3 regions of the Paraclostridium tenue genome follow, and region 3 is predicted to be linked to each of the others. Evidence: riboswitches for the same ligand, from Rfam matches in the RefSeq annotation. Region 3 holds a riboswitch; each other region holds the start of a gene.
The links. Region 3 has a riboswitch for cyclic di-GMP ahead of ABFX13_RS11440 (MSCRAMM family protein). Riboswitches for the same ligand answer to the same signal wherever they lie in the genome.

Region 1: another riboswitch for cyclic di-GMP. It lies ahead of ABFX13_RS04680 (flagellar basal body protein); the one in region 3 lies ahead of ABFX13_RS11440 (MSCRAMM family protein).
Region 2: another riboswitch for cyclic di-GMP. It lies ahead of ABFX13_RS09645 (NPCBM/NEW2 domain-containing protein); the one in region 3 lies ahead of ABFX13_RS11440 (MSCRAMM family protein).

What each region holds. Positions count from the first base shown of each region.
Region 1 covers NZ_BAAACP010000004.1:91,417-102,326, reverse strand. Annotated here, with positions in the region: gene fliI (flagellar protein export ATPase FliI) at 1-482, opposite strand, end outside; gene ABFX13_RS04705 (FliH/SctL family protein) at 479-1,264, opposite strand; gene fliG (flagellar motor switch protein FliG) at 1,251-2,303, opposite strand; gene fliF (flagellar basal-body MS-ring/collar protein FliF) at 2,317-3,891, opposite strand; gene fliE (flagellar hook-basal body complex protein FliE) at 3,915-4,226, opposite strand; gene flgC (flagellar basal body rod protein FlgC) at 4,241-4,645, opposite strand; gene ABFX13_RS04680 (flagellar basal body protein) at 4,650-4,976, opposite strand; cyclic di-GMP riboswitch class I at 5,340-5,426, opposite strand; gene ABFX13_RS04675 (CDP-glycerol glycerophosphotransferase family protein) at 5,728-7,212, opposite strand; gene ABFX13_RS04670 (NTP transferase domain-containing protein) at 7,707-8,357, opposite strand; gene ABFX13_RS04665 (HAD-IB family phosphatase) at 8,330-8,932, opposite strand; gene ABFX13_RS04660 (glycosyltransferase) at 8,956-10,910, opposite strand, start outside.
Region 2 covers NZ_BAAACP010000011.1:14,056-24,965, reverse strand. Annotated here, with positions in the region: gene ABFX13_RS09645 (NPCBM/NEW2 domain-containing protein) at 1-1,771, opposite strand, end outside; cyclic di-GMP riboswitch class I at 1,945-2,030, opposite strand; gene ABFX13_RS09640 (ABC transporter ATP-binding protein) at 2,163-3,992, opposite strand; gene ABFX13_RS09635 (ABC transporter ATP-binding protein) at 3,992-5,842, opposite strand; gene ABFX13_RS09630 (MerR family transcriptional regulator) at 6,003-6,812, opposite strand; gene ABFX13_RS09625 (M4 family metallopeptidase) at 6,993-8,531, opposite strand; gene ABFX13_RS09620 (WD40/YVTN/BNR-like repeat-containing protein) at 9,262-10,746, opposite strand.
Region 3 covers NZ_BAAACP010000015.1:348-11,257, reverse strand. Annotated here, with positions in the region: gene ABFX13_RS11480 (hypothetical protein) at 1-468, shown strand, start outside; gene ABFX13_RS11475 (response regulator transcription factor) at 649-1,371, shown strand; gene ABFX13_RS11470 (sensor histidine kinase) at 1,373-2,782, shown strand; gene ABFX13_RS11465 (hypothetical protein) at 3,005-3,364, shown strand; gene ABFX13_RS11460 (fascin domain-containing protein) at 3,455-3,952, shown strand; gene ABFX13_RS11455 (bifunctional diguanylate cyclase/phosphodiesterase) at 4,235-6,430, shown strand; gene ABFX13_RS11450 (hypothetical protein) at 6,478-6,807, opposite strand; gene ABFX13_RS11445 (DEAD/DEAH box helicase) at 7,027-8,484, shown strand; cyclic di-GMP riboswitch class II at 8,554-8,636, shown strand; cyclic di-GMP riboswitch class II at 8,670-8,753, shown strand; cyclic di-GMP riboswitch class II at 8,787-8,870, shown strand; partial or broken gene ABFX13_RS11440 (MSCRAMM family protein) at 8,916-10,910, shown strand, end outside.

The sequences.
Region 1 (10,910 bases), on a different contig from region 3:
ATTCTTTGGCCTTCTCCACAAGTTAAAAATCCATCGATAGCTCTAATTCCAGTTGGCATAATATTTTTAATTCTTGGTCTTTTCATAGGATCTGGAGGTTCATTTGAAAGACTATATCTTTCTCCACCTAAAATTTCAATATCATCTATTGGATTTCCTATTCCATCAAGAACTTTTCCTAAAAGATCCTCACTACACTTAACACTAAGAGGAATCCCTCTGGCAACTACCCTACACCCAGGTGCCACTCCTGCTAACTCACCTAATGGCATAAGAATTACATTGTTATTTTTAAAACCTACAACTTCACAATTTATAGGTTCATCTGCATAATTGTAAACGGTACATAACTCTCCAACGAAGGATTTTATACCTTCAACTTCTACAGTCAATCCTATTATTTTAGTAACCTTACCTTCTGCTATTACACCTTTTATATCTAAAACTTTATGTTTTAATTTTTCAAAATCTAAATTTATCATAATAGCTCCTCTTTTACTTTTTCTATTACACAGTCAATACCTACAATTAATCTACCTTTATTGGTTTCAATTATTGCATTTCCTGCTTCTATAGAATTATCTGCTAGTACAAAAGCTTGACCTTTTATAGATTTTTCATTTTTTAGAACATTAATTTTTTCATTTATACTTTCTACATAAACTGAATTTGCTTTAATAACAAAATTTTCGCTAATTTCATATTCACTTATAACAGACTCTAGTATATTATTCATAGAATCTATTTCTTTGAATTTTTCTTTAAGTACTTTTTCCGCTATTGTTATACTTAAATCTATTATTTGTTTTTTATTTTCCTTTAAATATTCAACAACTTGATTTTTAGAGTCTATTAAAATACTACTTGCTTGTTGAATAATTTTTTCTGACTCTGACTTTGCTTTTTCAATATGTTCCTCATAAGCTTCTTTATAGCCATCCTCATATCCATTTTGTAATCCTTGTGAATGACCTTCTTCATAAGCTTCTTGTTTTATTTCACAAGCTTTTTCTTGAGCTTCTTCAACAATTTTTGAACTATCTAATTCTGTTTGTTTTAAAATTTCTTCATATTTTTCTTTAGCTTTTAATATCTGTTTTTCTAATTCTTCTTTAGTTTGTTCTAATTCAGTTTTAATTTTTTCATCTTCTTCAACTTGCTCTTTTAAATTTATATTATCTAAGTGAGTAGTTTTTAAAGGCTTAAAACCTTTAAAAACTACTCCATCTGATTTTATAATATTTGTATTTTTAAATGAATTCATCTTCTGAACCTCTAGATAATGTTATTTCTCCAGTATCTTCAAGTCTTCTAACAATATTTACAATAGATTGTTGAGCTTCTTCTACCTGAGATATTTTTACTTTTCCTAGTAATTCTATTTCTTCTCTTAAAGCTTGAGATGCTCTTTGAGATTGGTTTTTAAATATAGCACCTGAAACATCTGAAGATGCACCTTTAAGAGCAAATGCAAGATCTTTAACATTAACCTCTTTAAGAATTCTTTGTATAGCCATATTATCAAGTCTAACAATATCATCAAATATAAACATGTTAGATTTAATTTCTTCAGCCAATTCTTCATTTTTAGATTCAATGAATTTGATTATGCTCTTTTCTGTTTTTCTATCAACATTACTTAATATATCTACTAGACTATTAACTCCTCCAGAACTTTCCATATCTAACTTACCTAGACTAGTTAGCTTTGCTTCTATAGCTTTATCTATAGATTTTATTACAGCTGGTGCTATGTTAGATGTAGTTCCTATTTTTAAGGAAATCTCAAGTTTTAATTCATCTGGTAATTCAGACAATACAAGTGCTGCTTTATCAGGTTGAATATGAGAAAGTAATATAGCTATTGCTTGTGGACTTTCACCTTGTATACATGCAAGTATTTGTTCTGGTTCAGCCTTTCTAGCCGAAACAAAAAGTTTTGTGTATGCATCATACTTTATACCTTCTAGTAACTTAGTTGCCCTTTGACTTCCTAATGCACCATTAAGTAATGATTTAGCACAATCTATACCACCTTCTATAACAAATTCTTTACCTTTATTTAACTCTATAAATTCTTGTAAAACTTCTCTTCTTTCTCTTGGTTTAACAGTATTTATATTAGCTATTTCAACACCTATTTTTTGAATTTTTCTATCAGATAAATTTTTTATTACGCTTGCAGCTACTTCTGGTCCTAAAGTCATAAGTAGTATAGCTGCTTTTCTTGCACCCGTAACTCTTCTAAACTTAGGTATATCCCCTAAGTCAAACGCATTACCTTTAACGCCTTCTTTTTGCAAATAAAATCACCCTTTACTCATTTAACCAACTATTAACTAGATCTGTAACTTGATCTGGGTTATCAGCTGCAAACTGTTTAACCTCATCTTCTAAGCTTATGCTTACTTCGTCTACTTCTTCGTTACTATTCAATCTATTTTGCTCCAATTCTTCTAGTTTTTTGTTGATTAGTTCTACTTCATCTTCTTCTTCTACATTTTCTAACTCTGTAGGTTTACGTTTATTTTTTATAACCATATAAACTACCGTACCTATAAGTAATCCTAAAATAATTAAGATTATTATTCCTGTAACTATTAACATTGTTGATAATGACTTATCTTTGCTTATAGCGTTTTTGATAACTCCAAATGTACTAGTATCTTGTTTTTCTGTTTCAAATCCCATAGAAACTACTTTTACATTATCTCCTCTTTTAGGATCCATTCCTATAGTATTTGCCACCATATCTTGAACATTTCTAACTACATCATCACTTAAATTTCCATTTATAGCTACTGATGCTGTTATCTTATTTATTTCACCCTTTGCTTTTATTGTTTTAGTTTCAGTTTTTCCTGTTTGATACTGAATATTTTGTTCGTTACTTTCAGTACTTCCCGTTCCACTTTCGTTAACGTTACTCATATTATTATCTACGGCTCCACCTGTATTTTGTTTTTCAGTGGATTTACTGCTTGATTTTGATTCATTAGTAATTACTTTATTAGGATCTATTACAAGCTCAGTTTTTTCACTTGCATCAAAGTTTAGATCCGTATTTACAGTTGCTCTTACTTTACCTTGTCCAAATATTGGTTCTAAAAGACCTGTTATTGATCTTTCAAGTTCTTTACTTAAGTCTTTTTCAGCCTTCATAGCCTGATCAACATCACTTAAGTTAGAAGTATTTATATTTCCATTTTCATCAATTAAGCCTTCTGATAGTAGTTTCATATTTTGATCTATTACTTCTACATTTTGTTTAGGTACATTGTCTGTACTTGCGGAAACTAAACATATAATAGATCTTACTTGAGCTGGTTTTAGAGTTTCACCTGGATTTAAATTTAAATAAACTGCAGCTTTTCCTGGTACTGTTTCATTTGCAAAAACTGATTTTTCTCCTTCAGTTATATGTACTCTAGCACTTTCTACTTGTGGAAAAACTTTTATAGTTTTTTCAATCTCCCCTTGAAGCATACGTTGTTTTTTTATTTGGAACTCTTCATCTGTCATACCAAATGATGAACCCTCATCCATTATTTCAAATCCTTTTGAACCATTTGATACATTAGAAGACAATTCCATTCTCAATTTATCTACATCTTTTTTAGGAACTAATATACTATTTCCTTCTATCTTGGTATCCACTTTTTTCGATTCAAGTTCTTTAGTTACCGCTGCTGCATCACTAGATTCTAGTCCTGAAAATAAAACTCCATACTTGTTTGCTCTTGAATAACTTATCCCAAATACTATTGCTAGAATTAAAGATATAATCGCAACTACTATTGCTATTTTTTTCTTTTTAGATAAGGTACCAAACTGTTCTTTTTTAACCAACACAAAATCTTTTACTTTTTGTGGTAATTCCTTTATATTCATCTAAAATTCTCCTTGCTATAAAGTTATAATTGAACTCTATTTAGCTCTTGATAAGCTTCATATACCTTATTTCTAACTTCAATCATTAATTGCATTGACATCTGAGCTTCTTGAGCAGATATCATTACATCATGCATAGAAACATCGCCTCCTTTTAAAAGGCTCTCAACTTTCTTATTTGCATCTACTTGCTTGTCATTAACTTTATCTAATGCATCCTTTATTACATTAGAAAAGTTACTTTCTTTTTCTACACCTTTACTTTTTGTAGCTTTTAACAAATCATTATTTGTTAAGATGTTGTTTACTCCGCTTATAGCACCTATTCCAGTCATAAATCCACTCCTTTTTATCTACCTATTTCTAATGCTTTAGATATCATATTTTTTTGTGCGTTTAATGTATCTATATTAGACTCATAAGCCCTTGAAGCAGTCATTAAATCTGCCATTTCCACTAATATATCTACATTAGGGTATTCTACATAGCCTTGTTTATCTGCATCGGGATGATTGGGTTCATATAGTTTTCTAAGTGGCGACTTATCTTTTTCTATAGAGACTGCTTTTACTCCAAGCATTCCTAACTTTTTGTCGTAATTTTCCTCAAACACAGGAACTTTACGTCTATAAGCTCCACCTTCTTTAGTTCTAGTAGTCTTCATATTGGCAATATTAGATGAAACTATATCCATCCTTAAACGCTCTGCTGATAAAGCACTTTGACTAATTCGCATTCCTCCAAAAATACTCATCTAATTACCTCCCTGTTATGACACTTCTAGCCATTCCTAATTTTATATTAGTTAAAGTTATAAGTGCATTGTATTCAAGGCTTGCAGCTGCTTGATTAACTTTCTCGTTCTCTAAATCAACATTGTTGCCATCTACTCTCATCTTTGTGTTTTCATCTGTTTTGACTTCTATTTTTGGTTTTTTATTTATAGAGTCTTTCAATGTTTCTTCAAAGTTTACATACTTTCTCTTATAATTTGGAGTATTAATATTTGCAATATTGTTAGCAATGACTCTACTTCTAAGTTCTGTTGCATCTAACCCCATCTTGATTAAACTATATGTTTCCATTATTACCTCCTTTTTAGAATAAAAAAAACTACTCTTAAAGAGTAGTTTAATCACTTTTATAATATATCAATGATTGCTAATCGTATTATATAAATTAAAATTAAAATCAGAAAATAAAATATACCTACTTAATGTATAAGTCAAAATCAAATAAATATTTTCTAGTTCTAATATATCTAATAATCTAAGATTAAATATTTAAATGTTTTTGTATACTTATAAAATCATCTTAAGGTATATTAAAAAATCCAATAAATGCTTATATACATTTATACATATTTTTTGATTTTATTTGTAAATTATATAATTATCCATAATTCACGATTTTCATTTTATCAATGATAACAAAAAGTTTATTAACTCTTTGGCAGCTGGCTGGCGTAGTTTATATAAACATTAGCCCCTATAGTTTTGCGTCACTAGATTTCTCTAGATTTGCCTTTGAATATCATTATTCGACTTATATTTCTATTTTATACTATAATTCGACTTAATTCAAGCATTTACTTTAAATTCTAATTTTTCCAACAAATGGTAATTTTCAATATTGTTTTAAAATTAATTTTAAGATATCAAATTATATTAAAATTTACTTTAAAGTGATATGATTTTTTTTAATACTTTAATAAATAGTTTTATAATTAAACATTTATATCTTTTATTAAATTTTATTTTGCATAATTTAATTTTAATTATTTAATTTTTATTATATACAAATTTTAAATACATTAAAATTTGTATACAATATATATTAGAAATAATTCTCAATAATATCTTCTTTTATAAAATTATGAACTTTTTTGCCACAACTTCCATCAGAATTTACGATAACAGTATGTAAAGCTTTTAAACGTCTTTGTTTTTGTTTATCATTTTTTGTTACAACTAAATCGATAAATTTCTCAACTGTCATTCCATCTTCTCCAACTATATAGTTAGCAAAAATATCAAATACATTTTCACTGTAGTATTCTTTTACTAAATCTATATCATATATTAAAACAGGTTTACCTGTAGCCATATATTCAATTAAAACTGATGATCTGTCTGTTATTAAAGCATCAGAAACCTTAAAAGCCTCATAGTAACTTGGTGTATTATCTATAACTATATTTGCAGTAGCTTTTGATGATTCTAATAAATGGCTATATCTTTCATAACACTCTGGAGCTTTAGACTTAACATATGTAAGTTCTAGAGGGTGTGGTCTATAAATAAGACCATATTGTTGATTATTTTTTATAAGTTCAAAAACTTCTTCGATCTCATCTAAAACTTCGTGTCTACCATTTATTACTTTCATAAGATTTGTAGTCCATAAAAATACAGTTTTATCTTTAAATTTATCTTTATAATATTGGCTTATTTCTTGCTTTTCTAAACTATTTACTAAAGCATCAAACTTAGGTGATCCTAAAGATAAAATTTTTTCTTTTTCTAGCCCGCTTGCTTCTGCAATAACTTCAAACGAAGGCGATTGTACAACAACTTTATCAAAACTCCTCGTTGCTATTAAGTTATAAAAATTTATATAAAAAGAAACAGGGTAAGTTCCTAATATCCCATAAGTTATATAAACTAACATGTCTGTATGCTTTTTAAGATTATAAGAAAAATATTCGCTAACCACTTGAGTAGCAGTATTGTATTCATCGTATTGATTATGTACATATATAATATCTGGTTTTAATGATTCTAAGTCAAATTCTCTATAATCAATAACAGGGACATAATCTGGTAGTAAATTTCCTTCATAAGTTAATATTTTCTCTACTTCTCCATTTTCCTTTGAAATTAATCTAAAATAAGGTATTGGCACTACATAGCAATTGCAATTTTCATCTTCACTTGCAGCCTTCCATACACTCTCAAGACTATTCCACATAAAAGCATTATATGGCATAAAAACAATATCAAGTTTTTTATTAACTTTTTCTTGAATTATTTTTATCATTTCAAATAAATGCGCAATAGTTTCATCACAAGCTAATATCTTATTTTCAATGTGATTTTCATGAATACCAATAATATTGTTATAAACTTCTATCGATAATCTATTTAGCTGTTCATCACACTTTTTAACATTATTTAATGCATTTTTAATTGAAACTATCGCTTGTAGTGATATCTCACTCATAAACATGTAATCTGAATCTATATTATTTTTTATATATGTAAGCCCTTCAATTAGAGTTTCTAACAGTTCTAACATTTGTTGCTTTTTATTTATTTTCATAAAATCACATCACTTTCTATTTAAATGTCTTAACTCAGCCCTTGAATAATTATTTTCTCATTAATATAAAATAATGTCTTCCAATATCTGAATATTATTTTATCTCAGTTAAAAATCTCTCGTTTTAAACAACTTCAAATCTATTATCTATAAATTCATCTATAGTTGTATATATTGTTTTATATTCAGCCTTTAATTCTTTAGAATAAAGTTTTTCTAGTATAAGCTGACTTTGAGTAGCTATAAACTAGCATACATATATAATTGATTTTTTATCTAGTATTTTCAATATATTATTAAAATTATTTTTTAGTTTTTTATCCTTTGTATACATAGATGCTACAGCTAACAATACAGTATCAAAGGTACATTTTCTTTTATTATTTTTAACAAATAGTCCATATGTAATAATTATACTTAGATTTATTATTTCTTACTAAATTAGGAATTTTTTTATTTTTCATTAATTTTACCTGCTCTTTTTAATCTGCTATTTATTTATAACCATTTTTAAACCATTCTAAAGCTTCTTGATATTCTTGCATATTGTCAATTTCTTTTAAATTGACTGGAACTGCTTTTAGTGGTAAGTTTGGCGTGATAAGTTTATATACATGATCACTTCCACACTTAAGTTTTTCAGATGATACTTTAAGTAGACCTGTCCATTCATACTCTCCACTTTCTCTTGAAAAACTTGTTACAAATTCTTTTCCATCAATAAAATCTGTTCTTGCATAAACAGGTTCCCTCGTGTATGGATAACAAACTCCTATTGCTTCTTCATCATCATTTAATACAAATCTTTCAAAGTCTTCTGGGTTAAATAAAACATCGCCATCAAGAGAAATTATCATATCTCTTGCATGTTTTTTGCCAAGTGAAAGACTTGCAGCAGTTTTAGTTTCCATATACTTATGATTAAATACGAATGTAATATCCTTTCGATAAGAACAAACTACATCTATTAATTCCTTAGCTTGATATCCTACAACAATTCTTATATCATCAAACTTGTCCATACACTCTAACTGTCTTATTATCAATGGTTTACCGTCAATATCAATTAATGATTTATTAGTATTTAGTCCCAATCTAGTTCCCATACCCGCACAGCTTATAACAATTGTCTTAGAAACTGACACAATCTTCCCTCCTCATAAAATGCATAATCACATACCTTCAATACACTTGGAGCAATATCTCTTACACCACCAAATCCAATTCCGATATCAGCCACTTCTATCATTTTTGCATCATTACTTCCATCCCCAATGGCAACAATTGGACCTTCTAATGTCTTTATAACATCTTCTTTTTTTATTATATGACTTATCCCTTTTATTTCTCCATTTTCTACACAAGCTTTAGATGAAAAATACCTTCCTTTAAATCCCATTTCATCCATAAACTTACAAATCCATGTATCTAAGTTTCCAGTTATAATCATACATCTATCAATATTTTCTAAAATAAATTTAACAAGTTCATCATTTAATTCAATATTTCTAATTATCTCACGTACTTTTTCTATAGATACTTTTTTTAAAAGGTCAACTCTCATAGAGAAACTTTTTTCAAAAGATAGTTCTCCAAGCATAGTTTCTTCAGTTATTTTGCTAATGCTTTCATGTTCACCAATATATTTTGCTATTTCTGGTAATATTTCTACCTTTGTTAAAGTTGAATCTAGGTCAAATACAAATTTATATTCGCTCACGCTATTCCTCCCTTGTGATCTTTCTATAATTGATCTATGCTTTTTTTAGCTTCTTCAACTATATCTTTATCATCACAATTTTCAATTATTTTTTTATAAAATCTCTTAGCTTCTTCTTTATCCCCTAGCAATTCTTTTAAATAAGCAATGTTAAAAACAGTATTAAAATTATTCTTTTTATGTAGCCAGGATTTTTTTAATAAAATTTCAGCTTCATTTAACTTTCCTGTCATTAAAGCTATTACAGCTTTCATATTTAATATTTCAGCTTCTTCACTAAATATAATTTCATACTCTTCAATCATTTTAATTGCTTCATTTAGATTACCGTTATTTATACTACTTTCTATTAATGATTTATATTTCACTTTAAGTTCTTTTAATTCTGCACCTTCATTTAAATTTTCTTCAAACTTAGATATTAGAAGTTTAATACATTTTTTATGATGAGGATTATCAATTAATAAATCTTTTAAATTTCTTATATAAGCTAATTCATCTGTATCTTTGTATTTATCAATTAGATTCATATTAACTACAAATTCATCTTCTTTATTTCTCAATAAAGTTATTAACTCTTCATCTTTTAACTCATTATTATAAACCTGCTTTATGCATTCATATGTATAACTTATATACATTAAAAATAAATTTTCATATTTATCTTTAACTAAGTTGCCATACATTAACAACGATTTAGATAAGCAACTATATACTTGAACCTTTCTATAATCAAGAGTATTTGAAACCCCATCCAAATAATGGTATAATTTAATTATGCAATTTCTTTTAGTTTTTACAATATAATCAGCGAAAGTTTGCATCTCTAGATAACTAACCCCTTTTAAAACATTTTCTATATTGAAATTATTTTCTAAAGCATAATATAAAAGTTCTGCAAAATACACTTCTTTTTCACTATTTAAAATTTCATTGTAAATTTCTTCATTTAAGACTTCTCCTAATCTTATTTTATTTAAAATTCCATAATTTCCACCTATAGTTGAAAGTAATTTATAAATTTTTGGTTTATCATTTTCTTTCACTCTATTTAAAATAGCTTCTATAGCTATTTTAAATTTATTTTCTTGAGCTATAGATCCTGAAATTTTTTCATATAATTCAATTATTTTTTCTTCTTGATTAAGCTTGTAGAAACTCATGAATATAACTAAATATGCATCTTCTAATACTTTTATTGAAATGTCGTCTATATCTTTTACAACCTCTTCATACATTTCTAATTTGTAGTAGTTATCAATTATATTAGATTTACAGTTTTCTTTATGAATTAATGTATCAAAGTTACATTCAATATGACTTGCTTGTGTAGTTATATCATAGTTTTCTAAAAGATATAAATACCTTTTATAGTTTTCTATACTCTTTTTGTATTTGTTTAATTGCTTTTGGCTAGTTGCTAAATAATAATATATATCTATATTTTTATTGTCTTTTTTTATATACTTAGTACATAACTTTTCGCACTTCTCAAATTCAGTTAAATCTATATATAAGCTAGCTAAATCTAAAGTTACAAATATAGGTATATAGTTAATTTTAGTATATATATCATAAGCTTTTTCCATATAATAAAGAGCATCTTCATACTCATTTGCTATTATATAACTTTTTCCTAATTGATAATTCATATATGGATCATTAGGAGATTTTTTTACTTCTTCTATTAAAATTTTTTTATTTCTAACATCTTTTAATTGTTTAATTTCTTCATCTTCAAATAAATATCCATAATGATCAAACATAGCTATATCAGTATATATAGGATTTTTAAATATTGGTTGCTCATGTATAGCTCCTTTATATCCAAATCCTTCATAATTTTTAAATAACCTTAACATAGGAGAGATACTATAACTTTCTCCATCTTGTGAAAGAATATTCTTTAATGTTATACATGCACTATTATATTTATTACATAAATCTGAATTAAAAAATTCTTTAAGCTTATCATAGT
Region 2 (10,910 bases), on a different contig from region 3:
ATACGCTAAATTCTTTCGCAAATCCTTTTCCTGAATTTCTTGATTTATAAGTTAATCGATTTATTAAAGTAGCTTCTTCTAAAGTTAATATTACTTCATTTTTAAATGAGTCACTATTTGGTTTTCCAGTTTCCCAGTGAGTATTTACATCTTCATCAACCGCATATTTTATTGCAGAGCCTGCATATTGCCCTCCATTATTACTTATAGAAATATCTTTAATTCTATATACATCATCATATGCTTTTATATATTCTGTATAAAAAGGTGTAAATTTAGATACATTAGAAGTACCTGCTTGAACTTTTCCATAATCAACTAATTCTTTCGCAATCTCCAACTTTTCTATATACTCATTTTCAAATGGGTGGCCCTTTACTTCTTTCATTAATCCTTCTATTGCAGCGATAGTAGCAAATTCTGGATTAACTTCATTAGTATCTTCATTTACAAATAATCTATCTATCTTTTCCTTTAATTCATCTTGCTTATATAGTCCAAACTCAGAGGCTAAAGCCCAATTCTCATAACCTTTCTTAAATACAAACTTAATTCTTCTAAGTTTGGTTGGCTTAAACTTTATTTCTAAAGTATCTTTTGTTATATTAGCTTCACCAGATGTTATCTTCTCGAAAGTATCTCCATTAGAAGTTCTAGATGCATATATGTCAAAACTTTGAGCAAATCCTCTAGAGTTTAAACTTGTGTACATAATTCTATCTATAGTAGTTAATTCATCTAAAGTCATAACTACTTCGTTTGTATGGCTACTAGTATTTTGTTTTCCTGAGTGCCAGTTAGTATTTACATCACCATCCATAGCCCTTTGGATAACATTAGAAGCATAATTCCCCCCATTTGTAGTTATACTTGTTACTTTATTCATAGGTATTTTAAATAATTCATCATATTTAACTAATCTTTCATCATTAAATGATTTAAATTTTGATACCTTTGATTGTGTGAATTCTAAAGCTTTATTTTCTAAAATTATTCTAGCATTATCGATATCTTCTTTTATATTATTATATAGTGGATGAGTGCTTGCTTCTCTATCAAATGCATCTAACTTTTCTATAGTGTTAAAATCAGGACTTATTTGTTTTTTTGATTCATTTGTAAATAACTTATCCATTTTATTAATTATATTGTCTTCCCTATAAAACCAAAACTCTGATGCACTTGCCCATCCTTGATTGGCTTCTTTAAATACAAATTTAAATTTTTTAGCTGTAATAGTATCAAATTTAAATTGAAGCATATTTCCTGTTACAGAATGACTTCCTGTTGCCATAAGCTTGAAATCTTCATCTTCACCACTTATAGATGCATAAATCTCAAACCTAGTCGGAAATCCTTTGCCTCTAGCTCCATCTTGTCTAGTAGCATAGGCTATCCTATCAATAGATTCTATATCTTTAAACTCTACTACTACTTCATTTTTAAAAGACTCAGTGTTTTGTTTTCCAGTTTCCCAGTGAGTTGACATGTTATTGTCTATAGCTTTATCTATAGAACTAGATGAGTACTGTCCCCCATTATTTGAAATTGATTTAATCTTATCTTTAGAAACTCTATATTTTTCATTATAATTTTCAAACTCACTATAATTATTTAGATTAAAAGGTGAAATTTTAACTTGATTTGCCACACTTTTTTTTATTAGTTTGGCCTTATCTGTTATAACTTCATCAGCAAATACATTTATTACTGGTGATATGTTTGTTGCTATTAAAGATACTGCCAATACAGATGATATTTTTTTCTTCATAATACTCTCCCTAATTTTTAAATTTTGTAATTATAAAATAAACCCTGATTTTTATAATAAAAAAACTACCCTCTAAAGGGTAGTTGCCAGCAAAATTAAACATCATAAAAGTTTCATGACCAAACTAATATACGACCATAAATTTATCATGTAAAAACAAAGAATAACTATTCTTTGGCAACTGGCTGGCATAGTTATAATTACCTTAGCCCCTTTAGCTTTGCGTCTCTAGATTTCCCTAGATTTGCCATATTGAATTATTTTTCTACAATTATTATACAATATTTCTCAATTTAGTAAATACTTTTATTTTAATTTTATAAAAATTTAAACAATTTTTTATCTTTCAACAAAAAATGTGCTGACTATGAAATAGACAGCACATTAAAATTTACTTTTTCCCAAATATATTTTCTCCTACTTCTGCTTCAAACTGTTTAACATACAATGAGTGATAATATTTCTTTTGTTTTAATAATTCTTTATGACTTCCCTTTTCTACTATCTTACCATCTCTAACAACCAATATAATATCTGCTTTTCTTATCGTAGATAATCTATGAGCAACTAAGAAAGATGTTCTATCTTTAAGTAAGTGAGAAATAGCATTTTGAATAATTTGTTCTGTTTCAGTATCTATAGATGAAGTAGCTTCATCAAGTACAAATATCCTAGGATTTGCAAGAACTGCTCTAGCAAAAGATATAAGTTGCTTTTCTCCTGTTGATAAATTAGAACCACCTTCTCCTACCTGAGAATCATAACCTTTTTCCATATTCATAATTATCTTATGAGCTGATACTATTTTAGCTGCATTTTCTACTTCTTCATCAGTTGCATCAAGCTTTCCATAACGTATATTTTCTTTTATAGTTCCTGAAAATAAATGTGGATTTTGAAGAACATAACCAATATTATTGTGTAACCATAACTGAGATCTTTCTCTATAATCTTTTCCATCTATTAATACTTTTCCTTTAGTAGGTTCAAAGAATCTACAAGCTAAGTTTACCAAAGTACTTTTACCTGAACCTGTTTCACCAACTAAAGCTATTGTAGTTCCTGCTGGTATTTTAAGATTAAAGTTTTCATAGATATATTCATCTCCGTCAGGGTATTTAAAATATACATCTTTAAATTCTATATCACCTTTAATTTCTTCCCAATTTTCTTTTTTAGGATTAAATGAATCTCCATACTTTTTAATTACTTCTTCACTATCAACTATATCCGGAGTTCTTTCTAATAATCCAAAAACTCTTTCTATATTTGCTTGAGTAGCTATAAATTCTGATATATTTTTAGCTAATTGTTGAATTGGTTCAAATATACTTATTGCATAAGATATAAATGCTGATAATGTACCTATTTCCATTAAATCGTTTATAACTAAGTTACCACCTCTATCAAGAACAAATGCCACAGCTAGTGAACTAAAAAATAGTATAATTGGCATATATATAGCATTTAATTTTGTAGCTCTTATACTTGTTTTATACATTTTATCTGTTATTTTAGAAAAATCCTCTAGGTTTTTATTTTCTATTACAAGTGTTTTAGAAGTAATAGAGCCTGTTATTCCTTCATTAAATGCTCCCGTTATTTTTGAGTTTATTTTTCTTACATCTCTATTTACATTTAGTATTTTATTTTGAAAATAAACTGTAAGTATTGCTATAAATGGTACTATTGCTATTACATACATAGCTAATTTTGCATTTAGCATAAACATTGCTATAAATACTCCTAATACATAAGTAATAGACCAAAACAAATCAACAAGTCCCCATGCTACCATCGACCCAATTTTATTAGTATCACTCATTACTCTAGCTATTATATAGCCTACTGGTGTAGTGTTATAATATGAAAATGAAAGTTTTTGCAAGTGCATAAATGTAGCTCTTTTTAAATCCTTGCCTATATTCATTTCTAAATACATTGAAAGCCTTGTAAATATTATTACAAATATTACTTGTAAAACTATGGCTAGTATATATACAATTACAAAATTATTTATTCCTTTTGTACTCATAGGAGTTATAAAATTATCTATTGCATACTTTTGAAATATTGGAAACATTACGTCTACAAATGCAACAAATAAGTTTGCTAATATAGCACATATAAAATGTAATTTGTATTGTTTTAAAAATGGATTTAGCTTTTTCCATATATTTATAGAAAAGCTTCTTTTATATTCTTCTTCATCAAAACTCATTATTTTTCACCTCCTGTATCTTCATTTAAGGTGTCTGTTAGTTCACTTTCCACACTTGATTGCATATCGTAAACTTTTTTGTATAATCCATTTGTTTTTATTAAAGATTCGTGATTGCCACTTTCTATTACTTTTCCATCATCTAAAACTATAATATTATCACAACTCATAAGTGTAGTTATACGATGAGATATTATTATTACAGTACTGTCTTTTACATGTTTTTTTAATTCCTGTCTAATCTTTGCATCTGTTTCTGTATCTACTGCAGATAGTGAGTCGTCAAATACTATTACTGGACTATTTTTTATTAATGTTCTAGCTATTGCTACTCTTTGCTTTTGTCCACCAGATAAAGTTACTCCTCTTTCTCCTACTATAGTGTCATAGCCTTTACTAAAACCTAGTATATTCTCATGAACATGTGAAACTTGAGAAACGTGTTTTATAGATTCAAAGTTTTCAATTTCATCTATTTTAGATGCTATATTTATATTTTGTTTTATAGTTTTTGAAAATAAGAAAGGCTCTTGTAATACTACTCCTATGTTATGTCTTAAATAATCAAGTTTTATATTTTTTATATTTACTCCATTTATTAATATTTCTCCACAATTTTCATCTAAATTATATAATCTATTTAGTAAGTGTACTATTGTAGATTTTCCAGAACCAGTACCTCCTAAAATACCAAAGGTACTTCCTTTTTTTATTTTAAATGAAACATCTTTAAGTACAGGTTTAGTCCCATAGTAATCAAATTTTACATTTTTAAATTCTATATCACCATTTATATCTGGAGTAATAGCATCTTCATTATCTTTTTCTTCCTCTGCATCTAAAATTTCTTTAATACGATTTATAGATACTCCTGCTTTACCCATTTCTGAGATAATTCTTCCAAGAGATCTTACTGGCCAAACTAGCATAGAATTATAAAATATAAATGCTAAAAGTTCTCCTAGTGTTAATGCCCCAGAAACTGTTTCAAAGCATCCAAATACAACTATAGACATAACTTGAAGTCCTGAAAATAAATCGCCTATACCCCAATAAAAACTTAGTACGTGACCAAGCTTAATCCATAGTCTTGAAAATCCTATATTTTTTTCATCAAATCTTTCAATTTCATAAGACTGTCTACCAAAAGCTCTTACAACTCTTACTCCTGTAAAGTTTTCTTGTACAAGTGCTGATAGCTCACCTTCTGCTTCATCTGCAACCTTAAACTTCTTTTGTATAAGACTATAAAATATTACAGAATAAGTAATTACTATTAATATAAAAGCTACTGCTATTAAGGATAGCTTTACATTCATAGAAAACATTAATGTAAGGGATATTGTTATTAGAAATATTATTCTTATAAATTCTAGTAATTGGATTCCTAAAAAGCTTTTTACTACTTCCATATCAGATGTGCATCTTTGAATTATATCTCCTGTTGGATTTTTCATATGCCAACTAAATGGAAGTCTACTTATATGACTGTATAATTTATCTCTTAAATTTTTTATAGTACCATCTGATGCTTTTGCCATATACACCTTATAAAAGTAGTTACATATTCCAGATAAAACTGAAAATACTACTCCTACTATTGCTGGTATGTATAAATTTTGTCTTAAGAATTCTCTTCCACCTAAATTATCTATTGTATTTAACATGTAACTAGGTAAATTAAATGGTGTATTTCCAATTATAGAATCCACTGTAATTCTTATTACTTGTGGAGTAAGGTAGTTAAATATTATTCCTAATATAGTGGTTATTACTGCTACAACAAAATACTTTTTAAGTCCATTTGTAGATTCTATTATCATTTTTAATTTACTTTTATTTTCTTTCATGTATATCCTCCTCTCTTAATGAAATAAGTTATTTGTATGTTTTTAATTTTCTAAAAATAATATATATACTATTTTATTTCTATATGTAAAAAAAAATACCTACATAGCCTTCTTCTTTGTTTTTAATTAAAGACTTAAGGTATTTATAACTTATTTATTCTTAAATTAATTCATCATAATTTAACATCATTTGAATTTGACAACTATAAGACTCTGTATTGAAAAAATCATTTAATAAATCTATTTCAATAAAATTTTTAACATTTAAATTATTTTCTTTTATGTAATTAGATATCTTTCTTTTACATTCTAGTTCATTTTCCTTAGTATAAGCTAGAGTTAAATAATTACCTTCTGGTAATACTTTTATACATTCTTTTGATTTGATACTATTATCTTTAAGCACATTAAACACATATTTAGGTTCTATATTTCCCTTAGAATCAACATTATATAAAATTCCTCTTTCTATTAAAGTTTCGACATTTTCATTTTCTATAATTTTATCCAAATCAGAGTAATAAATAAGTTCATTTAAACTTCCAGACTCTTTACATGGTGTTGTAATTATATATCTTTTTTCAAAAAAACTTATAGTTATTTCTTTATTATTTAATATACTTTTAGACTTCTCAACACTCATATTTAAATTATCTATATGTTTAATAATTTCATTCATTTTAATTATCTTATCTTGTGCTTCACATCTTTTTTTCTGTAAAAATTGTAGTAATTCATCTGTATTATATTTTTTAAAAATCTCTTGAAGTTCCATTATGCTAGTTCCTAATGCTCTACACCCTTTTATAATATCTATATGAATAAATTGGTCTATAGAATAATATCTATAACCTGTTGCATTATCAATATATCTTGGAATTAAAATTCCCATTTTATGATAATATCTTAATGCTTTTATCGTAACCCCTTTTATTTTAGAAACTTCCCCAATAGAAAATAAATTTTTCATTATACTCACTACCTTTTTATTTTTCTTTAATTTAAACTTTACTTTAGGATAGATTTTATTATAATTAAAATATATTTACAAGAATATATAAATTTATTACAAATAAAATTTAACCACAATAATTATATAATTATAATTATTGTGGTTAAATTATCTAATACTTATTTTTAAACTTTTAAATTATTTTACTCCGACTTCATTCCATGCAGCTTGAACATCATTGGCTTCTTTATCTCCATAAAGGTCTTTTGCTGATTGAATTAAAGCATGGCTAGCATCTGAGAAATTTGATTGTCTTGTTAAGTATTTAGTAAGAGCTCTATAATAAATTTTTTCAGCTTTTTCTTTTCCTAATTTAGTTATAGTATTATATGCTGCTTTGTTAGGAATACCACTATTTATGTGAACTCCTCCATTATCATATCCCATACCATAATTTCTATATTCATTCATATGTTCTGGTTGATTATATTTTTTAGGATCTTTTAAATCTCTTATAGCTTTATTAGGTGTTTTGTATAAATCTTCACCCATTGTCCAGTCATCACTATCTACAAAATATCCAAATACATCTGAGAAAGACTCATTTAAAGCTCCTGGTTGATACTTATAAACTAAATTAGCTGTTGCTGATGTAACCCCATGTGTAATTTCATGAGCAACAACATCATCTGCTGCTGAGAAATAATTTTCATCAGCTTGGTTACCATCTCCATAAATCATCTCTGTTCCAATCCAAGCAGCATTACTCCAACTTTCACCTGTATCTGGATTTGGTACATGCACATAAGAGTATATATCTGATCCTTTATCATCATAACTTTCTCTATTATGAACATCTTTATAATATTTATAAACTTTATCTGCAAAGTAGTGAGCATCTACAGCTGCTTTATCTTTTTCAGCATCAAAATGATTTTTTATACTAGAGATAACACTTCCTGCTATACCATCGTCCTTAAAGCCTTCAAACGCTGCAGTAGCTATTTTACCTTTATGAGTAGTATCTATTAAATAGTACTTACCTCCATCTTCTGTCATATTTAAAGGTGATCTAACTTGTCCATTTGCACCTACTCCAGTTCCTGTTGTTTGAGTTGCATTTTCTATGATATTTTGTTTTTCAACTATATTTCCATTTTCTGCATCTACTTTAATATTCCAATGAGCTGGTTCTGGTACAGTATATGCTATATCTAAACTATAAATTGCTCTATTGCTTTGTTCATCAACAGCAATTTTAGCTTCTTGCACAACATCTTTTCCTGATAAATTTTTAACTTCATCACGTGATTTTCCTATTGCTTTAAAAGCTAATTCAATAGCTTTATCTTTATCTATTTTAGTTTGGTTTTTAACTTCCAATTTACCTTGATCTAAATCCCCATTTACAAAAACAACTTTACCTGACTTATCAGTATGTATTTTAACTTCTGCTGCGTCGGCAAAATATCCATTAGCTTTAGGCTTTAAAGTATAGTGAGTAAAGCCTAATTCATCTTTTTGTGTATCTACTAATTGGTATTGATCAGAGTTGTTTTTTATACTATATTCATCTGATACATTCTTTAAAACATCTTTTAAATCTTTATCTGATTTGACATTATATGCTTGTGGCAAATCTTCTTTTGTTTGACTATCTGCATAACTTACTGAAGGTACTAAAAAACTAAGAGTTAATCCTGCTACTGTTAAAGCTGCTATATTTTTTTTAATCATTTGAATCCATCTCCCTTGTTAAGTTTTTGTTTAGTCATTTTATGATATCAACCTTGTGCTTAAGTAATATCAGCTTTATTCATAGATAAATATTAATTAAGACTTCAGATTGATATTTTTTTAATTCTTATTATGAAAATCAAGATAAATATTTCACAATCCAAATTAAAATTTAATGTAAATTTTTTTATATTAATTGTATAACCAACAAATTAATACTTTTTAAATTGTAAATTTTTATTTATCTTACTGGTAAAAATTTGAAAATTAAAGATTTGTTTCAGATTTAAAAAAGATTTTGTATACAAAATTTTATTTTGTTGCTTAAAACATAATTATGTTTGTTTCTACAATATAGATGGTATAGGTAGATAGTTAGATTGTCAACTTTTTCCATAAGTAAATATTTTAAGTACTAAAATTAGTATAGATATAATCTATAATAATTTTAGTACTTAAAATGTACAATATTAATTTTAACTATATAATAAAAACCGTATCAATTACTTGAGATACGGCTTTTCATTATACCTACCATATAGGGTTATTTATATTAATTTTTTATTATATATAATAAATACTTTTTTGACTTTTGTATTTATTTTTTCTATTAATATATTTTGTCAAAAAGCAATTGAAATCGACAATTTAACATATATTTTTTTAAAAAATCTAATTAAAATTTTTATAATTTATATAATAAATTTAATCCTTTTTTATAAAAATATTTTTAATTACTACTTTTAACTTCTTTTACATATTCCCATGTTTTACCCTTATCCTTAGATTTATAAAGTAAACTACTATTCCCATTATAGTCTCCATCAGCTCCTTGTTCTACATTTACATATAACACTTTATCTTTTTCATAAGGAACCTTTGGAAAATCAAAGGGATTAAATGAATCTTTATTATCTAGCTTAACTGATTTATTTTCAAACTCTATCTTATTAAAAGACTTTCCTCCATCTTCTGTTCGATATAGTTCTCCTTCACAACCACCATTTCTAGATGCTCCTATAAAGCCTATATTTTCATCAACAAAATATATTCCTGAAGCCTCTCCAACAGGTCCATTAAACGGATCATCATTTAAAACAAACCAGTTGCTACCTCCATCAGTAGTTTGTTGTAATGAATAAAAAAAGCTACCCGTTGCCTTATCTTCTACATTTAATTTATATCTAACTCCATCATGTAAATAAAATTCATCATTAATATTTGAATTTCCAGTTACAATATCCCACTCCTTCTTATTTTCCTTTAACTCATCTTCTTTTTTAGTATTTTGAAACTTAAACCAATATGAATCAGTTAATAAATTATATCTAACAGGAGTTATTTCATCCTCTTTTCCTGGGACATATATTGAAACTGTATATCCAACTAATTTATCTCCGGCTAACTCTATAGGTACTTCATTTCCATTTTTATTAATTAAAACAATTCCTTCTCTATTACCTTCCCAGTTTCTTTTACCCTTATAAAGTAATCCAAATTCACTTGCATCCCATTTGCTAACTGTGTTTTTTATAGAAATACACTCAACTGTTTCAAATAAAGGATCAAGCAATTTATCATTACTATAAGTAGCATTTACAACACCATTTAATATAAGTTTTATATCTTTTGATTTATCTTTATCATAATATATTAAATAATTTACTTCTTTTCCATACTTATCTTTACCGTAAATAAAGGTTTCAAAGTATGTAATTGTTCCATCTTTTTTAAATTTGACGCTTAAATCATCTGATATATATAATTTTTTAGGTAATTCATATTTTTTATTTATATCTTCAAAAATACCCTTTACTCCATCTTTATAGATATTATTTTTTTCAAATTTAACACTTCTTTCACTTTGTAATCTTTTTATAACCCATGCAAGTTTTCCCTCATAGTTAGTTGCACTTTTATAGATTTTTACTCCATAAAATGAAGTTATTATAATAATGATTATAAGCGAAATATATTTCCACATTTTCAAATTTAGTAATTTAAATTTACATTCTTTACTTTTTCTCACTCTTATTGTATAAAAAATAATCATAGTTATAAAAAATACTACACATGCCATTATAATATAAATATTATTATTAAATCTTCCATACATGCACAAAGTAGTTAATTCATAACAGAAAACCCAATATACAATTAATATTATCGGATTAGTTATAAATTCCCTAATTATTCTTTTTAATTTGTCCTTCAATCTATTCCCCCCTAGTTGAATTTATTTAGACATATTTTAATTTATCTATAATAATATATCATAATATTGGAAAATTTAATAGAAAATGGACAAATGAATAAGTTTTATTTTTTAGTTTATTTTCATCTAATAGTGAAATTAAGTTTAATCTTTTTTTAATTCCA
Region 3 (10,910 bases):
ATAACTAGTATACAATATGGTCAGCCAATTAATGGGGATTTACAAGCATATAGAATAGTCGATACATTTAGTTTATTAAAACCTATAACTATATATGCATACACTATGGTAAATATATTAACTATGATGATTGTATTTGTTAGTGTCGGAGTATTTGCAAGTTTATTTTCTTTTATAACAAATAATTCAGTAGAATCTATAGTATCTGTAACTGTATTTATAGTAATAGGTAAGATAATAGCATCACTTAAATTTTTACCAAAAAACTTATTATCAGTAGTTGGATGTTCAAATTATATAGATATAATTATGAATCCTCAAATGTTTATAGGAAATTATCTTGGAGATATAAATATATTTGGAAAAAGTATAGGTGTAGTAAATGCAGGATATATAGGATTAATAGTTATACTTATAATAGGTATTGTTTCAAATATATATGTATTTAAAAAAGTTTTAAATAAATAATTAAACAAAAACGAATGTTTTATAGTTAAATGTTTTTACAATTTACTATGTTTCATTCGTTTTTTTGTATAGCTTATTATAATGTAATTTGTAAAAAATTTATATTTTGGATACAATATTAGCTATAAATTTAAAATGAAAATTATCGACTAAGTATATTAGTAAAGATAGGAGATCAATATGGAAAATACGATAAAAGAAAAAAATATATTATTAGTAGATGATGAAGCAGATATATTAAAGTTATTAAGTACAGTACTGAAAAAAGAAGGATTTAAAAATATATATACAGCAGAAACAGGAAATGAAGCTTTAAAAATATTTAAAGATAAAGAAATAGATATTGTAGTATTAGACATAATGTTACCAGATAAAGAAGGTTACGATGTATTTAAAGAAATAAGACAAATATCTCAAGTACCAGTTTTATTTTTATCAGCTAAAACTGAGGAAATGGATAGAGTTTTAGGATTAGCATTAGGAGCAGATGATTATATCACTAAACCGTTTAGCCCAAAAGAAGTAGCGCTTAGAATTAAGTTGAACTTAAAGAAAAACATAATATTAAATTCTGTAAAGGAAGAGCCTAAAAGTGATAAATTAGTTTTTGGGCCATTTGAAATAGATGAAGAGCGTATAGAAGTTAAAAAAAATGGAGAAACTATAGCACTTAAAGCGAAAGAATTTAAAATGTTTTTATATATGGCAAAACATTTAGAACAAATAATAAGTAAGGAAAAGTTTTGTGATGAAGTATGGGGAGAAGATTTTATAGGATTTGATAATACTATAATGGTACATATAAGAAGACTTAGAGAAAAGATAGAAGATAATCCATCAAAGCCTAAGTATATAAAAAATATTAAAGGATTAGGGTACAAACTAACTTTAAAGGAAGGTTAATATGAAGTGGAAAATAACTTTTAAATATATAGTAAGTATTATATGTGTAGTTATGATAGTTACTATATTAAATATATCTGGGATAATAAGTGTGATTATTTTTAATAAAATGAACGATATAAAAAAACCAGAAGATAATTTTACCAGAGATTTTAGTAAGTATATATATGAAGATAATAATAAAATCTTAGTAGATAAAGAAGGGAAAAATATACTAGACAAAAAACATATATGGATACAAATATTAGATGAAAACTCAAATGAATTATATAGGTATAATGCACCAGAGAAACTTGATAAAAAGCATACTCCAGCACAACTTATAAATGGATATAAATATGCCGGAGGTTTTAAAGATATAGGTACAGATAATATATTAGTATCTAGTAAACTTATAAATAATAAAGAGTACACTTACATATTAGGGTTTAGCAAAAATGACTTACAAAAATATATATTTACATTTAATTCAATGGATTTAGCAAATACAGCTATAAAAATAATATGGATTATATTATGTATAGATTTAATAATAGCGTTAATATTTGGATATTTATTTAGCAAAAGACTTACAAAACCTATGAAAAGTATAATAGAAGGTGTCGAGAATTTAGAAGAAGGAAAATATGATGTATATTATAAAGAAAAAGGACTGTATCAAAGTGTATATAATAAGTTAAATAAGTTAGCAGATACTTTAAAAAGTAATGAAGCTCAAAGAAATAAATTAGATAAATTAAAACAGGAATGGATAGCAAATATATCACATGATATAAAAACACCTTTATCATCTATAAAAGGATATGCAGAACTTTTAAGTGATAATGATTATGAAATAGACAGTGAAGAGGTTAAAGATTATGGACTAATAATAAATCAGAAATCAGAATATATTAAAGAATTAGTTGATGATTTAAATTTAACGATGAAACTAAAAAGTAGTGATAGATTTTTAAATAAAAGTGAAGATAATATAGTGAGAATAGTTAAAGATTCTATAATACAAATTCTTAACGATCCTAAATACGCACATAGAAATATTGAATTTACAACAAATAAAAATATTATAAAAAAACAAGTTGATTCTAATCTTTTTAAAAGAGTTATAAATAATCTTGTTTATAATGCTTTGATACATAACAATGAAGATGTTAGTATAATAGTAAGTATAAATTACAAAACTGATAATGAAATTATCATATCTGTTAAAGATAATGGTAAAGGAATTAGTAAGGATGATTTAGAGTGTATATTTGATAGATATTATAGAGGTACAAATACAGGAGAAATTCATAAAGGGTCAGGACTTGGAATGGCAATAGCTAAGGAAATTATCATAGCTCACGGATTTGATATAGGTATAACTAGTAAACTTGGAATTGGAACTACAGTTTTTATAAATATAAATTAATTTAGAGTATGTAATAATTATAAAAGGGTATGTCTTAAAATTTAGGATATACCCTTAAAATATATCTACAAAAAGAGTAAAGAAATTATCTATTATTTATAAAAATAAGGAAGTGAATAAAAAAATTGACAAAATATATAAAATGGTGTCAAAAAAGGTATTAAGTGCATAAGTTAATGTATGGATATTAAAATCCATAAATAATATAAGGGAGTTGGTTTTATGGGATGTAATAATCATAAATCCTGTAATAAATCAAATAGCAATATAAAATGTTGTCATTGCCATTTTCACTGTAATTGTAATAATAATTCAGTGAATGAATGTAGAAAGTTTCCTACTTGTCCAGATAGAAGAAATAGAGATAACATATATAGATATTTAGGTAAGTATTTATATAATTTATTAGAAGAAATAGATTTACCATGTGGACATCCTGGATTAGAAGAGAGTATACGAACATTAGCTGAAGGTGGATGTTTACCATGTGGGCATCCAACTTTAGAAGAGTTAATATTAATTGCTTTGTTTGATAATAAAGAAAATTTTTGTGAATATTGCTTTAAAAAATGTTGTAGATAGTAAAAATATTATGGAAGTATGAACCATTAACCTCCTATTGTCGTAATATATATTAAAGTTTAAAATTTAATTGACAATAGGAGGTTTATAATGAATAAAAATTTTGACATAAATAGAGATCAAAATGGGGTTATAGTATATCCACCATGGATGGAGGAGTTTATAAAGTATTATTTTCCACAAAACCCAGATAAACAAGAGGAAGACAATAATAAATTAAAAGTTAATATAAAATCTATAGTAGAAGACGAGTTTGTAGTAGTTGGAGATGATGATTACCTTTATGCAACAGGTAGAAGGGTTAATCAAAATGGAATATTTAGAATAATAATGCTAGATGATAATGAAGTTAAAATACGACAAGCAGGTGGAGATTTTATAAGAGTTGATAATAGAGATTTCTTAGTTGCAGATACTGATAGAAAAGGAGCAACTAAGTTTAAAATGTATAAAATAGATGAAAAAGAATATGTATTAAAAGCACCTAATGGGTATTATGTAAGAGTAAGAGATAATGACAAGAGACTTGTTGCTAGAGCTGAAAACCCTGGAAAAAGAACTAGATTTAAGTTTAGAGAAGTTAAATAATTAAAAAAAGCAAATCCTAGAAATAGGATTTGTTTTTTTATGAAAAAATTACTTTATAAATTTGGTTATATGGGTATTAAATAATAAAAAGGAAAAATTTTACTATAAATTCGAAATATTGACACTTATACAAATAATATGATAATTTAAGGTATATTTATTTGAATATTAACTAATTGACACTTTTTAAAAAATTTTGTGAAAAGATTTAGATTTAAAGATTAATAAAAAATATCAAAATTTAAAATCAAAAAGCTAGCAATAAAGACAGAAGGGTGTAAAATGATTAAAAATTTAAATGAAAATATTATTGAAAGTTTAAAAAGTACAATAATAATAGGATTTATAAGTATCAGTTTTATTTTGATTGTAGATAAAAACTTAAAAGAAGAAATTGCAATTAATATATCAGAAGTAAACACACAAGTAGAGGCAAGAATTGCTACCTATATAAACAATAATATGTCTAAATTAGAAAGTTTTAATTCTTATATAAACTATGATATAGATAAATATGGTAAGGAAAAAGCAAAACAAATATTTTTAGATACTTTTAATAAATCAAATATTTCGAATTCATTTAAAGGTATTGGAATTGTAAATAAAGAAGGTTATTTAAATTATGGAAATGGAGATATATATGTAGGTAATAGCACTTATTTTAAAGAAAGCATTAAGGGGAAGAATTATGTAAGTGAGCCAACAAAAAGTATAATTGATGGTAAAGATAGTATAATATATTCTATTCCACTTAAAATTAACGATAAAATAGAGGGAGTCTTAGTTGGATTTTCCCATTATGAAGGTATAGCTTTAAGCTTAAAACAAAGTATATATTCATATAAAGGAAGTTTATATATAGTAGATAAATATGGGAATATAATTATTGGTGATGAAAGGAATAGAGAAGGTCTAAAAATATTATATAACAAAAGTAAAAACCTAGAAGGTAAAACAAATATCGCAAGTTGCAAGAAGCCAAAACTAGGTGTTTTTAATAATGAGCGAATTTATTTATATTATAATTATATAGAAAATACTGATGGTTGGTATTTAGTATCAATAACACCTATAAATAAAGTTTTTTCAAGTTTGACTAATATAATAAATATATCGTTATTTACAATACTTATACTTACCTTACTTTATGTTGTTAATAATTATAAAAAGTATATTAAAAACAAAAAAGCTTTAAGAAAAGCTACTTATATAGATAGTTTAACTAACATAAGTAATCAAAAAAAGTTTAAAATAGATTGTAAAGAAAAACTAAAAAATGCTAAAAGTGACGATAAATATGTTTTAGTATCAATTGATATAAATAGATTAAAATTTATAAATGATGTGTTTGGGTATGAAGAGGGCGATAATCTTATAAAGTATATAAGTAAAAAATTAACTATTTTAAAATTTGAAAATATACATGGAAGAATTTCTAATAATATATTTGCTTTGATGTTTAAATTAGATAAAGAATTAGATTTGGAAAAGTTTTTAATGAAACTACATGATTATCTAAATATTGTTTGCTCAAATAATAGTGATTTAAATTTAAAATTAAACATGGGAGCTTATATAATAGAAAATGCTAATGAAGAAATTGATAAAATTATAGACAATGCAAATATAGCTAGGATAGAATCAAAAAAGATTAAAAATAAACCATATTATATATATGATGAAGCTTTAAAAAATAGAATCAATCAAGAAATTATAGTTGAAAGTGAATTAAAAAAAGGCCTAGAATCAGGAGAATTTAAAGTTGTATATCAGCCTAAGGTAGATATACATAATGAAAAGATAGTTGGGGCAGAGGCATTAATAAGATGGAATCATAATAAAAAAGGATTTATAAGTCCAAATGTATTTATACCAATAGCAGAGAAAAATGGAAACATAAATTTAATAGGAAAATGGGTACTTGAAGAAGTTTGTAAAGATATAAAAAAATGTAAATTAAAAGGTGAAAAAGTAGTTCCAATATCTGTGAATTTATCAAGAGTAGAACTATACAGAGCTGATTTGATTCAATCTATTAAACAAACTATTAAAAAATATGATGTAGAACCTGAATTAATAGAAATTGAAATTACAGAAACAGCAGCACTAAATGATATTGAATATATAAATAATAAAATATATCAAATTAAAAAATTAGGAATAAAAGTTTCTATGGATGATTTTGGAACAGGCACTTCTACATTATCAAATTTAAAATTAATAGATATAGATATATTAAAATTGGATAGAAGCATGATAATAGATTTAGAGGAAAATAAAAAAACTTTTATATTTGTAAAAACCATAATTAGATTAGCTAAAAAGTTTAATTTTAAAGTAGTTTGTGAAGGTGTAGAAAATAATAAGCAAGTAAATATATTAAAACAATTTAATTGTGATATGATACAAGGATATGTGTATTTTAAACCACTTGAATTTTTTGAGTTTAAAAATATATTAAAAAAACAATATCAATAAATTTAATAATAAAAAAGATGACTAGTTTATATTAGTCATCTTTTTTATTATCTATTTTCATGGATTAATAATAAATATGAAGCTCCAGCTAAGTAAGGAGATAATGTTTTAGGATATTTAATTTTTCCAACTAAATCATTGTTTTTATATATAAATCCATTGTCTAAAACTTTTCCTATAGGATTTGAGTCTAGGTTAGAATATATAAGTCCATTTTCATCAACTTTTCCAACTACATTATTATAATTATCATAAATAAGATTTGCAGATACCTTTCCCATAGGGCAATTGTGGTATAAGTGATTGTGAATAATGTTATCTAAGTCCAATCTAGCTATAGATCTATTATTATAAGTGTGTTTTATCATTTCAAACATAATTTTAATTCTCCTTTAAAATAATAAAATTTTTAATATAAAATAATAACTTATATTAAATTTTATTAAGTAAAGTTGTTTTTTATGAATATATAATATTATGAAATTAAATATTTAAGAGATAATAAGTTTAATATATTAAAAAAGATTTATTACTTTAAAGATATGATATAATAAATAGCTATAAAAATTTTAATTTAGATAAGTAAGGTGGTAGTAATGATTAATAATTTTAAAGATTTTAATTTAGATAAAGATATAATAAAAGCCATTTATAATCTTGAGTATAATATTCCGTCTAAAGTTCAATGTGAATCAATTCCAAAACTTTTAAATAAAGAAAATATAGTTGTTAAATCAAAAACTGGTAGTGGGAAAACTGCAAGTTTTGGAATACCAATATGTGAAAAAATAGATATTAACAATAAAAATCTACAAGCATTGATAATTGTACCAACAAGAGAATTAGCTATACAAGTAAAAGAAGAAATATCTAATATTGGAAGACTAAAAAAAATTAGATGTAGTGCAATATTTGGAAGACAACCTATAAAAGAGCAAATAAATGAACTAAAACAAAGAGTTCATGTAGTAGTTGCTACACCTGGAAGAGTAATAGATCATATAAATAGAGGTAGTATAAACTTAGATAATATAAATTATTTTATAATAGATGAAGCTGATAAAATGCTTAATAAAGGATTTATAGATGATATGGAGTTTATATTTAATAACATACCTAAAGAGACTGCCATAGGATTATTTTCAGCAACTATAGATAAAGATATATCATATATATACAATAAATATATGATAAATCACAGTATGATAGAAATTGAAAATGATGAAGAACTAGATAAAAAACAAATAGAAGAAAAGCTAGTTTATTTAAAAGAAGAAGAAAAATATAATTCATTAAAAAATATAATATATTATCATAATCCCAAAACTACTATAGTATTTTTAAATACTAAAGATAGAGTAACTAAATTATACAACAAGATGAAAAAAGACAACTTTTTAGTTGAACAACTTCATGGAGATATGTCTCAAGAAAAGCGTATATTTGTAATCAAAGATTTTAAAGAAGGTAAGTATAATATTTTAGTTAGTACAGATGTAGCAAGTAGAGGAATACATATAGATGATGTATCTTTAGTTATAAATTACGATGTTCCTACAGATAAAGAAAATTATATACATAGAATAGGAAGAACAGGAAGAAAAGATAAGTATGGAAAAGCTATAACTATGGTTAATGAAAAAGATAAAAAATATATAGATGAGATAATAAAATATACTGGTCATGAAATAAACATTATTAATGAATTAAGTAGTGAAGATATAACAAAAGGAAAAGCTAAGTTTGAGAAAGCTTCAAGTATATTATTAAATAACAAGAAGGTAAAAAAGAAAGATAAAAAAGTTCATAGTGAAGTAACTAGAATATACTTAAATGCAGGTAAAAAGAAGAAAATAAGAGTTTTAGATATTGTTGGGACTTTTAGTAATATTGAAGGCATAAATAATGAAGATATAGGTGTTATAGAAGTTTGTGACTTATGCTCTTATGTTGACTTATTAAATCATAAAGGTGAAATGTTTTTAAAAAAATATAAAGAAATAAGTATAAAGAAAAAATTAGTTAAAGTAAGAAGAGATAATTCTAATTGTTAGATTTATAAGTAAATTAATAATAATATTGAAAATAGTGTCGAAATTTGATAAACTATTTTAGTAAAATTAAATAAATAAGAAATGAAGAAGTATATTCTGTATGTGGGCATCTGGAATATATGGAGTTAGTGATGCAACCGGCTATATTTACAAATTGTAGATATAGCTTTTTTTGTTCTAAAATTTAACAAATAAGAAACGAAGAAGTATATTCTGTATGTGGGCATCTGGAATATATGGAGTTAGTGATGCAACCGGCTATATTTACAAACTGTAGGTATAGCCTTTTTTGTTCTAAAATTTAATAAACAAGAAACGAAGAAGTATATTCTGTATGTGGGCATCTGGGATATATGGAGTTAGTGATGCAACCGGCTATATTTACAAACATGTAAGTATAGCTTTTTTTATTGAAAAAAAGAGGTGATCATTTGAGAAAAGGAAAAAATAAGGCAATATTAAGTTTAGTGTTTGTGTTTAGTATGATTTTAAATCTTATTTCACCAGGGATAATGGTATATGCTGAAGATGTATCTAATAGTCCTTCAGTTGAAATAACAAGTGCAACATTTGATGATTATACTGTAAGAGCAGGTATGATTAAAACTTTCAGAATTGATTATAAAATTAAAGATCCAAGCAAAATTACCCCAGGAGATAGTATTACTATAACACTGCCTAAGATCTTTAGAGATGTTAACCCAGTATGTTCAGATAAGCATTTTTCAGGGCAAGAATATAATCCTAATACTGGAGTATTAAAGTTAATATTTAATGATAATATAAAAAATGCATTAGAGGGATATTTAAGTGTAACAATGGTTGGTGATAAAAATATTAAAGATGGAGAATACCCTATTGTTATAAATACTAATGGAGATACAGAAACTGTTACATTAACAGGTGAAGGTAGAGAAGAATCAACAGGTGGAGGATCAAATCCACTTATGTACAAAGGTTCATATTTACCACGAGACTCTAAGGGAGAAGGGCTTATAACAGATATAAATAAACCAGTTAGATACTATGTAGAAATAAATAGAGATCAAAACGGACAAATGGGTGATGCTTACTTTGAGGACCAAATTCCAGAGGGAATGGTTTTAGATAAAAATAGTATAAGTATAATTCAACATGACTATGAAAGTGGAGTAGATAGAGATATAACTAATGATCTTTTAAAATTTGGAAAACTTATAGCTGAAAAAGATTCTCTAAAAATAGATCTTGGGGATATATATAATGATAGCTATTCTGTTAATTATAATACTTTGATATTACCAAATCCTCCAAAAGACATTAGATATGTAAATAAAGCAAAATTAACATATAATGGGAAAAATAATGATTCTAGTGCTACAGTTAAGTTAGCAGCAGGAGCAGGGGCTATAAATGTCTATAAAACTGTAAATAAAACTAATATAACTAATGATGAAAAGGATCAAAACATAGAATATAAAATAGCATTTGATTCAGCAGGACACTTTTTAAAGAATACAATGCATGTGAAAGACAAATTAGATTCGAGGCTGACTGATATTAAGATAGATCAAACAGGGCAGTTTACTGTTACATATAATGATCAAACAAAAGAATTAAATGCAGTTAATGATAAGGCGGATATAAATCCAGGAGATGATGCATATATTACTATTCAAGCTAATATGAAAGAAGTTGGAACAGGAGAGGCAGTTTCAAATACTGCTTACGTAAATGGAAATCCAACTGATGAAGTTGTAACTATAAAGAGTCCAAGAGTTGAAATAATAAAAATTGAAAAAGGTGACAAGACTCAAAAAATGTTATCAGGTGCAGTTTACTCACTTACTGATTCAAATGGTAATCCAGTAAAGGATGTTTATGGACAAGTTGTTAAAGATATCATTACTTCATCAAATAGTCCTGTAGAGTTAGAACTACCTTATGGTAATTATAAATTAGTTGAAAAGGTAGCACCTAAAGGTTATAAACTTGATAGTACACCTATAACATTTGAGGTTACAGAAAATAGTAAAATAGTTAAAGTTGTTGCAGAGGATGAACTTATGGTAACGACAGGAAAAGTTGTAATAAACAAAACAAATGAAGATGGAAAAGTTTTAGAAGGTGCAAGATTCAACTTAGTACAAAATGGAAAAGTAGTAGATACAAAAACTACAAATTCTCAAGGGATAGCAATATTTGATAATGTTAAGCAAGGTGATTATCAAGTAGTTGAAGTTAAAGCTCCAGAAGGATACAATTTAGCTAAAAATCAGAATATAGTAGTTGAATCAGAAAAAACTAATACAGTAAAAGTAGTAGATACAAAGATAAAAGGAAGTATACAAATAACAAAAGTAGATTCAAAAGATGCTAAGAAAGTATTAGAAGGAACAGAATTTACAATATTTGATTCAAATAAAAAAGAAGTATCAAAAGCAGTA